DNA from 2 places in the Aestuariimicrobium sp. Y1814 genome. Region 2 is predicted to be linked to the other one. Evidence: predicted binding sites of a transcription regulator. Region 2 holds the regulator's gene; the other holds the start of a gene.
What was found. The regulator HrcA, encoded in region 2, represses chaperone genes, less so after heat shock. The targets are predictions, from matches to a motif close to TTGGCACTCGNNNNNNNCGAGTGCCAA.

Region 1: groES (co-chaperone GroES) is a predicted target of HrcA. The motif match lies at 1,307-1,333, and genes of this name have one in related genera.

The regions. Positions count from the first base shown of each region.
Region 1 is NZ_JBNJRW010000011.1:61,945-70,326, forward strand. It holds gene groL (chaperonin GroEL) at 1-830, opposite strand, end outside; gene groES (co-chaperone GroES) at 870-1,166, opposite strand; gene ACQE3C_RS12470 (DUF6346 domain-containing protein) at 1,370-1,912, shown strand; gene ACQE3C_RS12475 (hypothetical protein) at 1,939-2,916, shown strand; gene ACQE3C_RS12480 (hypothetical protein) at 2,944-3,252, shown strand; gene ACQE3C_RS12485 (hypothetical protein) at 3,256-4,281, shown strand; gene ACQE3C_RS12490 (THUMP-like domain-containing protein) at 4,332-5,594, opposite strand; gene ACQE3C_RS12495 (NUDIX hydrolase) at 5,688-6,227, opposite strand; gene ACQE3C_RS12500 (rhomboid family intramembrane serine protease) at 6,231-7,043, opposite strand; gene tsaD (tRNA (adenosine(37)-N6)-threonylcarbamoyltransferase complex transferase subunit TsaD) at 7,075-8,118, opposite strand; gene ACQE3C_RS12510 (GNAT family N-acetyltransferase) at 8,111-8,382, opposite strand, start outside.
Region 2 is NZ_JBNJRW010000003.1:262,802-271,183, reverse strand. It holds gene ACQE3C_RS05450 (D-serine ammonia-lyase) at 1-234, opposite strand, end outside; gene ACQE3C_RS05445 (gluconate:H+ symporter) at 245-1,591, opposite strand; gene ACQE3C_RS05440 (hypothetical protein) at 1,781-1,966, opposite strand; gene ACQE3C_RS05435 (helix-turn-helix transcriptional regulator) at 2,088-3,080, shown strand; gene tgt (tRNA guanosine(34) transglycosylase Tgt) at 3,087-4,325, opposite strand; gene ACQE3C_RS05425 (16S rRNA (uracil(1498)-N(3))-methyltransferase) at 4,322-5,098, opposite strand; gene dnaJ (molecular chaperone DnaJ) at 5,095-6,282, opposite strand; gene hrcA (heat-inducible transcriptional repressor HrcA) at 6,293-7,309, opposite strand; gene ACQE3C_RS05410 (MBL fold metallo-hydrolase) at 7,437-8,327, shown strand; gene ACQE3C_RS05405 (inositol monophosphatase family protein) at 8,317-8,382, opposite strand, start outside.

The sequences.
Region 1 (8,382 bases), on a different contig from region 2:
GGGGCCTTGACGGCCACCGAGGTGAAGGTGCCGCGGATCTTGTTCACGACCAGGGTCGACAGCGCCTCGCCGTCGACGTCCTCGGCCACGATGAACAGGGTGCCCTGGGCGCCGATGACCTTCTCGAGCAGCGGCAGCAGGTCGTTCATCGAGCTGATCTTGCCGGAGTGGATCAGCACGTAGGGGTCCTCGAGGACGGCCTCCATGCGATCACTGTCGGTGACCATGTAGGGCGACAGGTAGCCCTTGTCGAACTGCATGCCCTCGGTGAACTCGAGCTCGGTGCCGAAGGTGTTCGACTCGTCGACGGTGATCACACCGTCCTTGCCGACCTTGTCGAAGGCATCAGCGATGAGGGCGCCGATCTGGGCGTCGCGCGAGCTGATGGTGGCGACGTTGGCCATGTCCTCGGTGGTCTCAATGGCACGCGAGAGGCTGCGCAGCTCGTCGATGACGGCGTTGACGGCCTTGTCGATGCCCCGCTTGAGGCCGATCGGGTTGGCCCCCGAGGCGACGGCGCGAAGACCCTCGTGGACGAGGGCCTGGGCCAGCACGGTGGCGGTGGTGGTGCCGTCGCCGGCAACATCGTTGGTCTTGGTGGCGACCTCCTTGGCGAGCTGTGCGCCAAGGTTCTCGTAGGGGTCCTCAAGGTCGACTTCGCGGGCCACCGTGACGCCATCGTTGGTGATGGTCGGTGCGCCGAACTTCTTGTCGAGGACGACGTAGCGTCCCTTGGGGCCGAGGGTCACCTTCACGGTGTTGGCGAGCAGGTCGACGCCACGCTCGAGCGAGCTGCGTGCCTCCTCGTCAAACTGAAGGGTCTTTGCCATGTGTGTTACCAGTCCTTAGTCAGAGAGCCTGGTCAGCAATCACTTGCTGACGACGGCGAGGATGTCGCGGGCGTTCAGCAGCAGGTACTCAACACCGTCGTACTTGACCTCGGTGCCGCCGTACTTGCTGAAGATCACGACATCGCCCTCGGCGACGTCGAGGGGAACGCGGTTACCGTTGTCATCGATGCGACCGGGACCGGTGGCGACGACCTTGCCCTCCTGGGGCTTCTCCTTGGCGCTGTCGGGGATGTACAGGCCCGATGCGGTGGTCTGCTCGGCGTCGAGAGGCTGAACGAGGACGCGGTCCTCGAGCGGCTTGATCGTGGGTGCCACGTCAAACCCCTTTCTGTGTCTGTGTCTGCCTGGGGCAGTTGATGTGCAAACAGGTGCCGGGTGGGAACGTCGTCGCGGTGCCGCCCCCGTGGCGTTGGCACTCTCACATACCGAGTGCCAATGACAAACCTATACCCGGGTTGGCACTCGTTCAACTCGAGTGCCAACGAATCGTGCTGGTCGGGGCTGGCAGACTGGCACCCATGAGTCATGAGTCGGGCCCCGGCCTGAGCGACGACGAGATCCGCCGCTACCACCAGTTGCGCCGCGAACTGGGGACGAACTCGGCCCCGCGCGGGGTGCGTCCGATCCTGGCCGCCGTGGTGGCGACCCTGGTGTGGCTGCTGCTGGTGGGGCCGCTGACCGCCGGCACGGGGCAGTCACTGTCCGGGGCCACCCGCAGCGGGCAGGCCAGCTACGCCGACTGCTCCCGCAAGTGGCAGTCGTTCGGGCAGACCTGGGCCTGCGATGCCCGGGTCACCTGGGCTGACGGCGCCACCGAGAACGTCACGGTCACCTCACCGACGGATGTGACCGACCAGCAGGGCCCGGTGGTGGTGCGACACAGCCTGGGCCGGTTCAACACCAACACCGGCACGGCCAACCGTGGCGCCGCCCACGTCGTGTCCGCCGACCACCCGCACGGCTCGCAGTGGTGGAACAACCGCTGGGTGCTCTCGGTCGTCGGCGTGCTGCTGGTCTGGACCCTCGCCGGGGTGGCGATCACGCGCTCGTCGCGCCGCTGACCCATCCACCCAGTAGCCTCGTGGGGATGACCACGCCACCCAACCCCCCTGCCAGCGACCCGTCGGAAGCCCTGTTCGACCAGGTGCTCGACCTGCCCGGCGGCGCCACCTTCAGCATCAACGGGTTCCTGGACAGTCTGGACGCGGCAGCCGACCGGCTGCTCGCCGAGGGTGGACGGGCCCAGCATGCGCTGCAGGTCGGTGCGGGTGAGGCCAGCGCCGGACCGGTCACGGTGAAGGTCAACGCCGCCGGCCAGCTGCTCGCCGTCGGCTTCACCGACGAGATGGCGCAGACCTCGACCACCGGACTCAACCGTCACTTCATGCGAGCCCTGACCGATGCCACCCGCTCGGCCAACCAGGGCCTGTCGTCCGCAATGGGCGGCTCTGTCGGGTCGCTGATCGCCCAGGCGGCGCCGCCGGCCGAGGACGACCTGCCCGGCGCTCCCCCGGCCCGCCCCGAGCTGGTCGAGGCACCCGCGCCGGCACCCGGGGAGGCGCCGCCGCTCGAGATGCCCAAGGACCCGGTGCTCGACGAGTGGTTCTCGATGCTCGACGACATCGACCCGGCACATTTCGCCGAGGGGCTGGAGAAGATGCTGCAGGTCGCGCCCTTCGAGGTGCCCGACCTGACCGGCAAGACCGGGGCCCAGATCGACGCCGAGTTCGCCGCCGAGAACCAGCGCATCTCTGACAACGTCATGGCGCTGCAGCCCGAGCTGCAGGCCCTCGAGGTGACGGTGGTCGCCAAGGCGGTGGACGTGAGCGTCAACGCCGCCGGCGTGGTCACCGGGGTCAGCTTCCACGCCCCTGCCCTGGGCATGGCCCCTGCCGAACTGGCCACCGAACTGCTCGCGACCTGGGGTCGGGCCGGCGCCGAGGCCGCGCAGCAGACCCACGAGCTGCTTGCCCGCGGCGGGGTTGGTACCGACGACCCGTCCCTGGCCCTGCTGCAGCCACCCACCCCCACCGTCATCGATGACGAGCCCGAGCAGCCTCGGTGACCACCACACCCACCCCGCGGAGGAAGAATGTCTGAGTTCTCGGTACAAACCTCGGCCCTGCACGAGGCCGCCACCCAGGTGACCAGCAGCGGCGGCGCGTTGAAGTCGGCTGCCGGGGGCATGCAGGAGCCCGACTCGATGATGCTCGGCATCTTCATGACGCCATTCCTGTCAGCCGTGCTCCCGGGCCTCGCGGGCCTGTTGAAGGGCACCGTCAATGGGGCCGGGCACGCCCTGGAGGTGTTCGGGGAACGCCTGTCGCACACCGCACAGGAGTACGACCAGATGGAGGACGAGGGCGCCCGGCTCTCCGCGACGATCATGAAGGTGGACTGAGCCATGACCGCAGGACTGGGAGCACCCCCGATCGTCGCCGACATCCAGACCGTCGGCGATGCGTTCTCCGAAGGGGTCGGCCTGTCGACCGTGACCGCCGCCGCCAACATCGGCATGTCTGCCCTCGGCGCCTTCCTGGACCCCATCGCCTGGGTGGTGGGGCAGCTGATGGAGCCGATCTACAACTGGATCTGCGACAACGTGCAGTTCGTCAAGGACGCGCTGAACCTGCTGCTGGGCAATCCTGATGCGGTCCATGCCGTGGGCGAGTGCGTCACCGCGATGGGTGACCAGGTCGAGAGCGAGGCGCAGTCGGCGTACTCGACCATGATGGGGCTGCTCAACCACTGGACCGGCCCGGCCGCTGACGCCTTCAAGGTGGCCGTGACCGCGATCTACATGGCCGAGCTGGCTCAGGCCGCGGTGCTGCGCGGCTGCGGCGGGGCGATCAAGGTCGTCGCCGGCGTGGTCGACATGGTCAAGCAGTTCATCATCGGCCTCGGCAAGGAGGGGATCAACCAGCTGATCTCGAAGGGGGTCATGTCGGTCCTGGCGAGCTTCGTGACCTTCGGTGCCGCGTTCGCCGCCTACACCGCCTGGGCTGCCGGCAAGGTGGCCTCGTTGTTCGCGAAGGTGTCGGGGCTGCTGCGCAAGCTGGCCAAGTTCGGCGCCGACAACACCACCCAGTTCAGCAAGTTGAGCGGGCTGCTGCGCAAGGCCGAGGGCATCTTCGCCAAGCTCGAGATGGGCTTCCTGCGCCAGGTGCACCTGGCTGACCAGGCCGCGGGGCACGCCCAGAGCGCCCAGCACCAGGCCGGCCAGGCCGACGGCATGAACTCCGCGGCCCAGCACGCGGGTTCGGATGCCCCCGGGTACAACCAGGGCGCCGCCGATGCCACCGCCAGCGCCCAGCAGCACACCCAGCAGTCGCATGACACCCGCCCCGACCCGCTCGGCCCGACAGCCCCGAATGCCGTCGATGCAGCCAACTCCGCGGCGTCCAACGCCGAGGACCGCGAGCAGCCGTAGCGACCCTCAGGTCGCGCGCCCCCCAGTCACCGAAGACCAGTCGCGGACGATCAGCTGCCTGCCCGGGCGACGTGCAGTGCCACCACGCTGCCCTCGACCCGGGCCAGCACCAGCGTGGCTGCCCGGTTCCCGCGGGGGGCCAGGCTGCGCCGCAGCTGGGCGGGGTCGACATCGAGCAACCCGCCGCTGCCGCGTTTCTTGATCTCCAGGGTGCCGATGTCGTGGTTACGCACCCACTGCTTCAGCGGCTTCGTCCGCGCGTCGAGCACGTCGAGCACCCGGAAGCTGGTCATGAACGGCCCGTCGAGGGGCTCGTCGGACGAGTAGTAGCCCGCCTGTGCGTCGAGTTGGACGAGGTCGTCAGCCCGGGCGCCGACCAGTTGTGCCCGGCTCAGGGCGGGATCGGGTTCGTGGACGAAGCCGCCCAGTGGCCCGAGCGGTGGAACCTTGGGCGCCTCGCCGCTGAGACTGTGGACGATGCCGTCGCGACCGATTGCCACGGCCTCAAGCGGCGCCATGCCATCGATGCCCGACCACAGTGTGGTTTCGACAGCCGCACCGGCATGGCTCACGTGGCTGGTCGCCACCGCCGGCAGCACGGTGCGGTCGATGCCGGGGCCCAGCTTCACCACCGTGGGGCGAGGCGCCTCGACCAGTGACAGGACGAACGACCACGGTGGGCTGAGGTCCTCCAGCCGCCAGGAGCGCCCCTTGGCGTTGCGCCGGGCGGGGTCGACCATGATGGCGGTGGTGTCGGGCAGGTCGGCCAGCAGGTCGTGGACCAGGAGCGTCGCATCGCCGTCGACGACCCGTCCCCCGGTCGGCCCCGGGTGACTGCCGGCGGGGTGACTGCCGGCGGGGTGACTGCCGGCGGGGTGGCTGCCGGACGGGTGGTGACGGGCCAGGTTGTGGCGTGCGACGGCGGCGGTGTCGGGGTCCAGCTCGACGGCCACCACCTGCAACCCGGCCTCCAGCGCGGCCAGCCCATCGGCGCCGATCCCGCAGCCGAGGTCCAGCAGATGGGTGGCGCCGGCCTCGACGAGCCGCGTGAACCGCCACCGGGAAACCTCGGGACGGGTGGCCTGTTCGAGACCGTCGGCGGTGAACAGCAGGTGCCGGGCCTGTGCACCGAACTTCCCCACGGCCCGGCGGCGCAGCGCCTCCTGCTGCAGGGCAGCGGTGGCTAGTTCAGGGCCGAAGCGTGCCCGCAGCCGACCGACCGCCTGCACTGAGCCGGGGTCCGGCTGGGCGGCGGCGAGATCGAGCGCCTCGACTCCTTCAGCTGTGGTCAGCCTCACGGTGGTCGCGCTCATGCTGCCGACAGTAGCGGTGGTGGCAAGCGGCGACCAGCGCGCCAAGAGGTCCGACTCACCCACCCAGTGTGTACAGCTTGCCGAACACGATGATCACCGGCATTCCCGGACCTGCCGCTTCCAGGCTCGACCGGGCCGGGCTGCGGTTGCCAGCACACTCACCGACCAGCCCACCGGGTGCCCGTCGCGATAAGGCAGCACCCCGTGGAACTGCGGCACGGACTCGTCGAAGACCAGTGGGATGAAGTGGCGGTCACCTTCCCACATCGGCAACCGGTCCAGGGCGTCGATGCGTTCCCAGGTCAGCACGCCCTCGTCGTTCTCGGTGGGCACCTGGCCGGTGAAGGCATCGACCACGAAGATGAACCCGAAGTGGTCGGCACCGTCTCGTCCGAAACCGGGCCATGACACGGTGCCGCGCAGCCGTAGCGAGGTGGCCTGGATGCCGGCCTCCTCACGCAGTTCGCGGCGGATGCAGGCGACCACGTCCTCGTCGGCCTCGAGCTTGCCGCCGAGCCCGTTGTACTTGCCGTGCTGTTCGTCATCGGCGCGCGCCACCCGGTGGCACATCAGCACCCGTTCGCCGTCGGGGTGTCGGACGAAGGCGAGCGTGGTCATGACCGGGGTGATCACGGTTCAGCCCTTGCGGCGTTCGCGCAGGGTCTGCAATTCGCGCCGCTCGGCGGCGCTGAGGCTGTGGATGCCGTTGGCGTTGATCTTGTCGAGCAGTTCGTCAATGCGCTGGGCATCCGAGGTGCGGCGGCGTTCCTGGCGGGCGGCCTGCCGCGACTTCTTCGGTGCGGCCGCCAGGGTCTGGCGGGCGCGACGCTTCCCCGGGATCCAGTCGTAGTCACCGAGCAGGCCCAGGCTGCGGGCCAGGATCGCGACCAGGACGAAGGAGACCAGCAGGCTGACCAGGCTGCCGATCGAGCGCACGGCGATCATCGTCAGCAGTTGCATCGCCACGATGACCAGGCCGATCACCCAGGCCGGGATGCCGAAGAAGAAGGGCCGCCGGGGGTTGTCGGCGATCCACAGCAGGATCAGCAGCAGTTGGATCGAACCGAGGCCGAGCATGAAGCCACCGCCGAGCAGCAGCCCGATGCCCAGGGAGAGCACAGTCAGGATGGCCCAGCAGCCCACGTAGAGCCAGGCCATCGGTCGGCGACCGATCTCGCGTTCCAGGTCGCCGCCGAAGAACCACAGCATGACGAGGGTGACCAGTGACCACAGCGAGACCTGGTCGAGCCAGGGCCAGGTGACCAGGCGCCAGACCTGCCCGTCCAGCACGGCGCTGGGGATGAAGGTGGCCAGCGCCGTCAGGCCGGGCACGAAGGCGGACACGACGATGCCGATGGCGCCGAGCAGGACGACGGCGATGGTGCTGGTCACCTCGAGCCGGCCGAGGCGGAACCATCCATCCGAGGGTGACATGCTGAACGAGCTCACCTGACAAGCCTGCCAGACTCCCGGTAGGGACTCAGACCAGGATGCGCGAGACCGGCAGGCCGGAGTCAGCGGAGATGTCGAAGGAACTGGGGGGCCGGTCAGCCTTGACCACCTGCACGCCCAGGGCGGCGATCATGGCGCCGTTGTCGGTGCACAGGGCGGGTCGGGGGCGCCGCAGTTCGATGCCGGCGGCGCTGGTGCGTTCCTCGAGCAGGGTGCGCAGCCGGGAGTTGGCGGCCACTCCCCCGCCGATGAGCATGTGCTGGACCCCGTGGTGCTGGGCAGCGTCGACGGCCTTCGCGGTGAGCACGTCGGCGACCGCTTCCTGGAAGCTGGCGGCGACGTCGTTGACGGGGACGCCGAGCCCGTCGCGCCGGCGGGTCTCGACCCAGCGGGCGACCGCGGTCTTCAGGCCGGAGAAGGAGAAGTCGAAGCGGTGGCGCTCGAGGTCGTGCTTCGCGGTCAGCCCGCGGGGGAAGCGGATGGCGGTCGGGTCACCATCCTGGGCGGCCTGGTCGATGACCGGGCCGCCCGGGTAGGGCAGGTCGAGCAGCCGGGCGACCTTGTCGTAGGCCTCACCGGCGGCGTCGTCGATGGTGGCGCCGATCTCGACGATGTCGGTGGCGATGTCGTTGACCAGCAGCAGCGAGGTGTGCCCGCCGGAGACCAGCAGCGCCACGCAGGGGGTGGGCAGGTCCCCATGGTCGAGCAGGTCGACGGCCACGTGCCCGGCCAGGTGGTTGACGCCGTAGAGGGGCTTGTTGAGCCAGGCGGCGAGGGCTTTGGCGCTGGCCAGGCCGACGACCAGGGCACCCATCAACCCGGGGCCTGCGGTCACGGCAATGCCGTCCAGGTCGGCCAGGTCGACGTCAGCTTCGGCGCAGGCCCGCTGCAGGGTGGGCACCATCGCCTCCAGGTGGGCGCGGGAGGCGACCTCGGGCACGACGCCGCCGAAGCGGACGTGCTGCTCGACCGAGGAGGCAACCTCGTTGGCCAGCAGGTCATTACCCCGGACGATGCCGACTCCGGTCTCGTCGCAGGACGATTCGATACCGAGTACGAGTGGTTCAGCCACGGTGGTCTCCTTGGTTGGTCCCCCGGGTCATCCCCCGCAGGTCACACTGCATCACGTGGGCGTGCAGGCCGGTGCCGTAGTAGTCGCGGCGGGTGTCGATGGTGGTGAAGCCGAGTAGTTCGTAGAGGGTGAGCGCGGCGGTGTTGTCGTGGCGGACTTCCAGCAGCATCCGTTCGGCCCCCCGGTCGCCGGCCCACAGCGCGCCGGCGGTGATGAGTTGGCGGGCCAGTCCCAGGCCGCGGTGGGTGGGGCGCACCAGCACCC
Region 2 (8,382 bases):
GGCGCTGCGACCAGTTTCGGGGAAGACGTCGACCAGGTAGGGCGCGAACCGCTTCAGGCGGGCGGCCGCGTCATCGATGTCGGCGACGGTGAGGCCCACCTCGGGCAGGGCGTCGGCGGTGGCCTTCACGGCCGGGTTGAACCAGGTGAGTTCCTGCAGTTCCCGCATCGGGGCGATCAGGGGGAACTCGGCCACCCAGTCGGTCAGCGGCTTTCCGAGAATTGTTTCTGACATGGGTTTCTCCTTACAGGACGAGGTTGACGACCATGGCGCCACCCAGGCCCACCACCGAGGCAATGGTGGTGGCGACGGTGAGCGTCTTCAGGGCTTGCGGCACCGACATGTGCAGGTATTCCTTCACCATCCAGAACAGCGAGTCGGTGACGTGGGTCAGGCCGATGGCACCGGCGCCGATGGCGATCGCCATGGTGGCCGGGGCGATGTCGGGGTTGAGGGCCAGCATCGGCAACACGATGCCCGCGGCGCTGATCATGGCGACCGTGGCCGAGCCGACGGCGAAGTGCAGCACCAGCGCGATCAGCCAGGCCAGGATGACGGGGCTGATGGCCAGGCCCGACAGCGCGGTGGCCAGGGCCGGGGCGATGCCGCTGGCGGTGAGCACTGCGTTGAAGGCGCCACCGGCACCGATGATCAGCAGGATGCCGGCGATCGGCGCGAAGCTGGACTCGGTCAGCTTGAGCACCTCGTCGCGGTTCATGCCCCGGCTGAAGCCGAGCGAGAAGTAGGCGAACAGCACCGACAGCAGTAGCGCGGTGATCGGGCTGCCGACCAGCGAGATGATCCGACCGGCCAGCGACTCCTCGGAGACGAACTCCAGGGCGATGGTGCGGGTGACCATCAGCAGCAGCGGCATCAGCACGGTCAGCAGCGTGATCCCGAAGCCGGGCAGTTCCCGGTCGGTGGTCTCGGCCTTGGCCTCGACGGCCTCCTCGGCCGGGGCTGCCTCGCCGACCACGTCGTCCTTGATGGCGAAGTGGGCGTACAGCGGGCCGGCGATCAGGGCGGCGGGCAGGCCGACCAGGATGCCGGCGATGATGACCGTGCCGATGTCAGCACCCAGGGTGCCGGCGATGGCTGTGGCCGCCGGGTGGGGCGGCAGGATGCAGTGCACGATCATCAGCGACACGGCCAGCGGAATGCCCACCTTGATCCGTGAAATGCCGGCCTCCTTGGCCACCACGAACACCAGTGGCACCAGCAGGACGAACCCGACCTCGACGAAGACCGGGATACCGGTGATGAAGCCCAGGATCGACATGGCCAAAGTGGCCCGTTTCGTGCCCAGGGCATTCAACATCGTGGAGGCCAGTCGTTCGGCACCACCGGAGACCTCCAGCAGCTTGCCGAGGATGGCCCCGAACCCGATGATCAGGGTGAGGAACCCGAGTGTACCGCCGACGCCATCCTCGAGCACATCGGTGATCTCACCCAGGGGCACCCGCGCCACCAGGGCGGTGACGAAGGCGGCAATGATCAACGCCAGCGAGGCGTGCAGCTTGAACTTGATGATGAGCACGATGATCAGCGCAATCGCACCGATCAGCGTGGCAACCAACGCAGGAGTACTCATGAGTGGCCTCTCGAAGGTATCTGTTTGGTTCGAGATGCTAGGACTGCGCCCAGAGCTGAATTCAGTTACCCCCATGGAAGTGATTTCTCAACATAGTTGAGAATGTTCATTGTGATTTCACTGTGATTCTCGTCACGCATTGTGTGACGGGTCACCCTTCGTGCCTTGACCCTGCCTGCAGTGACCCTGTCAGCGCAGCGAACCGAACAGTCGGCGCTGCTCGGCCTCGTGGCGCAGGGCGCGGGTGTCGGCGTCGCGGTGCTGTGCCACCTGGTCCCACTGGATGCGCGCGAACCAGCGCCGCAGGCTGGTCCAGCGGCTGGGCCGGCTGTGCGGCACCACTGCCGCGCGCCGGGTGGCCTGGAGTGTGCCCACTCGGACCGGGTGGGCCCGGGTCGCCATCGTTGTCATCGGAGTGCCTCTCGTCGTGGTGTTGACTCCACCCTAGGAGTGGTTCCGGACGACATCTGGTCAGAATTGGTGACACGATGGGGCAATGTTCCCCGACTCCGGACCCACTGCCCGCGCGCTGCTGGCGCTGGAGGTGCTGCAGAACCGTCCGGGTGCCACGGCCGCCCAGATCGGTGAGCGCCTGGGCGTCTCGGAGCGGGCCGCGCGGCGCAGCATCACCACCCTGCGCGACATCGGGGTGCCGATCGAGTCGGAGCGGGGACCCTGCGGCGGCTACCGGCTGGGCAGGGGGCTGCGGCTGCCCCCGCTGCTGTTCAGCGCCACCGAGGCGCTGGGCCTGGTGATGGCCGCGCTGGACGGGACGCACACCGGTGGTGGCCTGTCGGAGCCGGTCGAGCAGGCCCTGGGCAAGTTGGTCGGCGCGTTGCCCGAACGGGTCGGTCACCCGGCGGCGCTGATGATCCAGCACGCCCGGACCTCGTCGAGCCACCAGCGGGTCGACACCGACCCGGAGGTCATCACCGCCGTCATCGCTGCGGTGGCCGGCCACACCCAGCTCGAGCTGGACTACACCACCGAACACAGGCACTGGCGAGAACGCGTCGACCCGTGGGCGGTGGTGGTCCGGTTCGGCAAGTGGTACCTGCTGTGCCATTCGCACCGGGTCAAGGCGGTGCGCACCTACCGCATCGACCGGATCAGTGAGGTGGTCGACACCGGGGTGACCGCGGAGGTGCCCGAGGGGCTGGACCCGGTCGCCGAGTTCGAGAAGAACCTGGCGATGGGGTGGCGCTACCCGTTCCAGGTCACCTTCGATGCGCCGCTGGAGCAGGTGAAGCACTGGATCGGGCCGTCCATGGGCCGGCTCAGCCCCCACCCCGACCACCCCGGGCGCTGCGTTCTGGTCGGCAGCACCAGCACCCCGGACGCCTTCGCCGCCGAGTGGTTGGCCGAGATCCCGCACGACTTCAGCATCGACGAGGGCCCGGAACTGCAGGCGGCGATGGCCCAGCTGGTCACCCGGCTGGCGGCATCCCTGCACCCGCTGGACCCGCCAAGCGGGCCCGATCCGAGTTGACGCCCGCTAGCTGTACTGGCCGGGGCCGTAGAACCGGCCCATGAACTCCTCGCGGTAGGCCTCGAAATCACCGGCGGCCATCGCCGCCCGAATGTTGTCGACCAGCCGCACCGTGAACCGTTCGTTGTGGATGGTGGCCAGGGTCGCCGAGAGCATCTCCTTGGCCTTGAACAGGTGGTGCAGGTAGGCGCGGGTGTAGTGCGTGCAGGTGTAGCAGTCGCAGCCCTCCTCCAACGGCACGAAGGCCCGCCGCGACGCGGCGGTGTTCACGTTGTAGCGCCCGTCGGCGGTGTAGATCGCCGCGTTGCGGGCCACCCGGGAGGGGTTGACGCAGTCGAAGGTGTCGGCGCCGGCGGCGCAGGCAGCGAAGAAGTCGTCCGGTTCGCTGATGCCGAGCAGGTGTCGTGGCTTGTCGAAGGGCAGTTCCTCGGCGACCCAGCCGACGATGGTGCCCAGGTTCTCCTTCTCGAGCGCACCGCCGATCCCGAAGCCGTCGAAGCGTTGCCCGTCGACCTCCATGGCACCGAGGTCGCGGGCGGCCCGGCGCCGGAGGTCTTCGTACTGGGCGCCCTGCAGCACCCCGAACAGCGCCTGGTACGGCTTGTCTGCGCGTTCCTCGGTGAGGCGGCGGTGCTCGGCCAGGCAGCGGATCGCCCACAGCCGGGTGCGTTCGAGCGACTCCTCCTGGTAGGCGCGGGTGTTCATCAGGGTGGTCAGCTCGTCGAAGGCGAACATGATGTCGGCGCCCAACTGGTGCTGCACCTGCATCGAGACCTCCGGGGTGAAGCGGTGCTTCGACCCGTCGAGGTGGCTCTTGAAAGTGACCCCGTCGTCGTCGACGTGGGCCAGGCGTTCCTTGCCCTCGGCGATGACCTGGTCGTCGGTGACCCGGTCGGTGCCCATCGCCAGCACCTTCTTGAAGCCCGCCCCCAGGCTCATCACCTGGAAGCCCCCCGAATCGGTGAACGTCGGCCCGGGCCAGTTCATGAACCGGCCGAGCCCGCCGGCGGCATCGACGATGTCGGCGCCGGGCTGCAGGTAGAGGTGGTAGGCGTTGGCCAGCACCGCCTGGGCCCCCAGGTCGGCGACCGCTTCGGGGACGACGGCTTTGACCGTGGCCTTGGTGCCGACCGCCACGAAGGCGGGGGTGGCGATCTCACCGTGCGGGGTGTGGATCACCCCGGTGCGGCCCAACCCGTTGTCGAGCACCGCACCGGGGGTGAACCCGAAGTCCGTGGCGGTCATGACGTCGCCCCGCTCGTGGCACCGCCGTGCTGCTGGGCGGCGAGCAGTTGCAGTTGCACCAGCGCCACCGCGCCGGCGGTGGAGGCCCGCAGCACGTGCTCACTGATCAGCACCGGCGTGGCGCCGGCGGCTTCCAGTTCGGTGAGTTCCTCGGGGCTGATGCCGCCCTCGGGGCCGACCAGCACGGTCACCGGGCCTTCCGCGGGCAGCCTCACCTCGGCGATCGGGGTGGTCGCCTCCTCATGGGCGACCAGCACCAGCCCGCCGACCGCACGCAGGTGCGCGAGCAGGTTCCTGAGCGTGATCACCTCGGGGTGCACCTGCGGCACCCAGGCGCGCCGGGACTGCTTGGCGGCCTCCCGCGCGGTGGCCTGCCATTTGGCGAGTCCCTTGTCGGCCTTGGCGTCCCACTTGACGATGCTGCGCCGCGACTGCCAGGCGCTGAGCTGGTGCACGCCGACCTCGGTCAGGATCTCGACCGACAGGTCGCCGCGCTCACCCTTGGCCAGGGCCTGGACGACGCGCCAGACCCAGCGCGGCTCGGGCAGCTGGTCGATGCCCATCACCTGCCCGGTCAGGGTCTTCTGGTCGACGGCCTCGACCTGCACCCGCAGCATGCGGCCCTGGCCGTCGCTCACCAGAATCGACTCCCCCACCCGGGTGCGCTTGACGGCCACCGCGTGGCGGCCCTCGTCCCCGGACAGGGTGAAGCTGTCGCCCACCCCGGCCCGGGCGACCTGGTCGGGCTCGCCGAGGTAGAGCGCGTCGGTCATCCGCCGAAGGCTTCCTTGATGCGCCCGAAGACACCCTTGTGGCCCTTGTCGGGCTCGGAGCTGATGCTGGTCTCGTCGCGGACCTCGGCCAGCTGGCGCAGCAGGTCACGCTGCTGGTCGTCCAGCTTGGTGGGGGTCTGGACGACGAAGGTGATGCCCAGCTCGCCTCGTCCGCCGCCGCGCAGCCGGGGCACGCCACGGTTGGGGATGGCGATGCGGGTGCCGGACTGGGTGCCGGCCGGCACCTCGACGTTGACCTGGCGGTCGGCCGGGTCGGAGTCGTCGCGTTCGGCTTCCAGGGTGGTCACCGGGATCCTGGTGCCCAGCGCGGCAGCGGTCATCGGGATGCGCAGCGCCAGTTCGAGGTTGTCACCGTCGCGGGTGAACACGTCGTGGTTGGCCACGACCAGCTCGACGTACAGGTCGCCGGCCGGACCACCGCCGGGGCCGACCTCACCCTGGGACTCCAGGTGGATGCGGTTGCCGGTGCTGACCCCGGCCGGGATCTTCACGCTGATCTGGCGCTTGTGGCGCACCCGGCCCTCACCGGAGCACTCACCGCAGGGCTGCGGGATCACGGAGCCGTAGCCGCGGCACTGGGGGCAGGGCTGCGAGGTGCGGATGTCACCCAGGAAGGAACGCTGCACCGAGGTGACGTCTCCGCGGCCGTGGCAGGTGGCGCAGGTGACCGGCTCCGAGCCCTCCTCGGCGCCCGACCCGGTGCACTTGGGGCAGACCACGGCGGTGTCGATGGTCAGCGGCTTGGTGACCCCGAAAGCGGCCTCGGCCAGGGTCAAGCTCTGGCGCACCAGCGCATCCTGCCCGCGGCGGGTCCGCGAGCGCGGCCCGCGCTGGGCCTGGGCACCGAACATGGCATCGACCAGGTTGGTGAAGTCGAACCCACCGGCGCCGCTGGTGAACCCACCACCGAAACCACCGAAGTCTTGGAAGCCAGCGCCACCGCCGCGCCCGTTGGGGTCGCCACCGCGGTCATAAATTGCCCGCTTGTGCTCGTCGTGCAGGACCTCGTAGGCCTCCTGCACCTCCTTGAACTTCTCGGCCGAGTCAGCGTCGCTGGCGACGTCGGGGTGCACCTTCATGGCCATCTTGCGGTAGGCCTTCTTGATCTGTTCGGGGGTCGCATCGCGGGGAACCCCGAGCACCTCGTAGTAGTCACGGCTCATCTGAGTGGTGTCATCCTTCCGCCAGGAAACGGCCCAGGTAGCGTGCCACCGCACGCACCGAAGCAATGGTCGTGGGGTAGTCCATCCGGGTGGGGCCCATCACGCCCAGGCTCGCCGAGGTGTGGCCCGGCTCACCATACGGGCTGGCCACCAGCGAGGTCGACTGCAGGCCCTCGTAGGGGTTCTCCTGCCCGATCCGGACGGTCACGTCGTCGGTGTCCACCCGGGTCTCGCCGAGCAGCCGCAGCAGGACGACCTGCTCCTCCAGCGCTTCCAGCACCGGTTGGACGGCCGTCTCGAAGTTCTCGGCGAACCGGGTCAGGTTCGGCACACCGGCCACCACGATCCGGGCGCTGGGGTCGGTGGCCAACATTTCGAGCAGGGTCGCCACCACGGTGCTGGTGTGCACCCGGTCGGCGTTCGGGGTCTCCTCGATGACGGTGTTCAGCCGGTCGGCGGCCACCGTCGGCAGCTGGTCGGCGACCGCCACGTTCAGCCGTTGGCGCAATGCCGCCAGTTGGTCCTCGGTGTGGGTCGGCAGGTCGAGCACCCGCTGCTCGACCCGCCCGGTGGAGGTGATCAGCACCACCAGGGCCCGGTCGACGGTCAGCGAGACCAGTTCGACGTGGCGGACCACCGCGGCGTCGGTGCTGGGGTACTGGACGATCGCGACCTGGCGGGTGAGCTGGGCCAGCAGCCGTACCGTCCGCGAGACGATGTCGTCGAGGTCGACCGCGCCGCTCATGAAGGTGGTCACCGCCCGCTTCTCGGCCGCCGACAGCGGCTTGACCGCCCCGAGGCGGTCCACGAACAGGCGATAGCCCTTGTCAGTGGGGATTCGTCCGGCGCTGGTGTGGGGTTGGGTGATGTAGCCCTCGTCCTCGAGGACGGCCATGTCGTTGCGGACGGTGGCCGCCGAGACGCTCAGGTTGTGGCGTTCGACCAGGGCCTTCGACCCGACCGGCTCACGGCTGGAGACGTAGTCGGTGACGATGGCTCGCAGCACGTCCAGCTTGCGGTCGTCCATCCCCACGCACCTCCTTGACCGGTCCCGGCCACCAGCTCCTCCCGGGCCGCCATTGTTGGCACTCCGGGCAAACGAGTGCCAGTCTACTCCGATTCGTGGGGTGCTCGTTTCGTGGCAGGCTGGGGGCGTGGACTCTCGTGACGTGCAGTGGACGACCAGTACCTGGCAGCCGGTGGCAGACGACATCTGGGTGATGGCCTGCGAACCTGCCGGGGTGAACATCGGCCTGGTCGTCGGCTCCGAGCACGTGCTGCTCGTCGATGCCGGCTCCAGCCCCGACCACGGCCGGGCGATCGCCGAGTCGGCCCGTGACCTGGTGGGGCGCCCGGTCGACCGGGTGGTGATCACCCACGGCCACTGGGACCACTTCCACGGGCTGGGCGGCATTCCCGGGGCCGAGTCCTACGGTCACGAGCAGTTGCTGGCCGACCTCGAGGAGGCCCGTTCCCAGCCGGGGACCCCCGCCGGGCTGGTGGCGCCGACCAGGCCGTTCTCGCTGGTGCACGCCCTCGACCTGGGTGGCCTGCGGGTCGAGCTGCTGCACTTCGGGCCCGCCCACACCCAGGGTGATGTGCTGGTGCAGGTGCCGGCCCGCAGGGTGTGGTTCACCGGTGACCTGCTCGAGACCTCCGGTGACCCGCAGGTCGGCCCGGAGTCGACCATCGAGAAGTGGCCGATGGCCCTGGACGGCATCCTCGGTGGCGCCGACGAGACCAGCGTCTTCGTCCCCGGCCACGGGCCGGTGGCCACCCACCTGCAGGTCTTCGAGCAGCGGGCCCACATCTCCACCCTGTACGGGTCGGCCGAGGCGCTGGTCAACCGTGGGGTGCGGCTGGAGCAGGCACTCGAGGCGATCGACACCCCGACCCTGCCCGGCGGCAGCCCGCACCCGGGCGCCTCGGAATGGGAGTGGTACTTCAGCCCCGACACCGTCAAGGCGGCGCTGCCGCTGCTCTACGCCGAACTGGCCGGCCACGGCCAGGTGCCCCGGACGAAGCTGCCGCTGATCACACCCTGAGGTCGAGCAGCCGCTTGATGGTGGGCACCAGTTCGGGGTGGCCTACGGCCAGCAG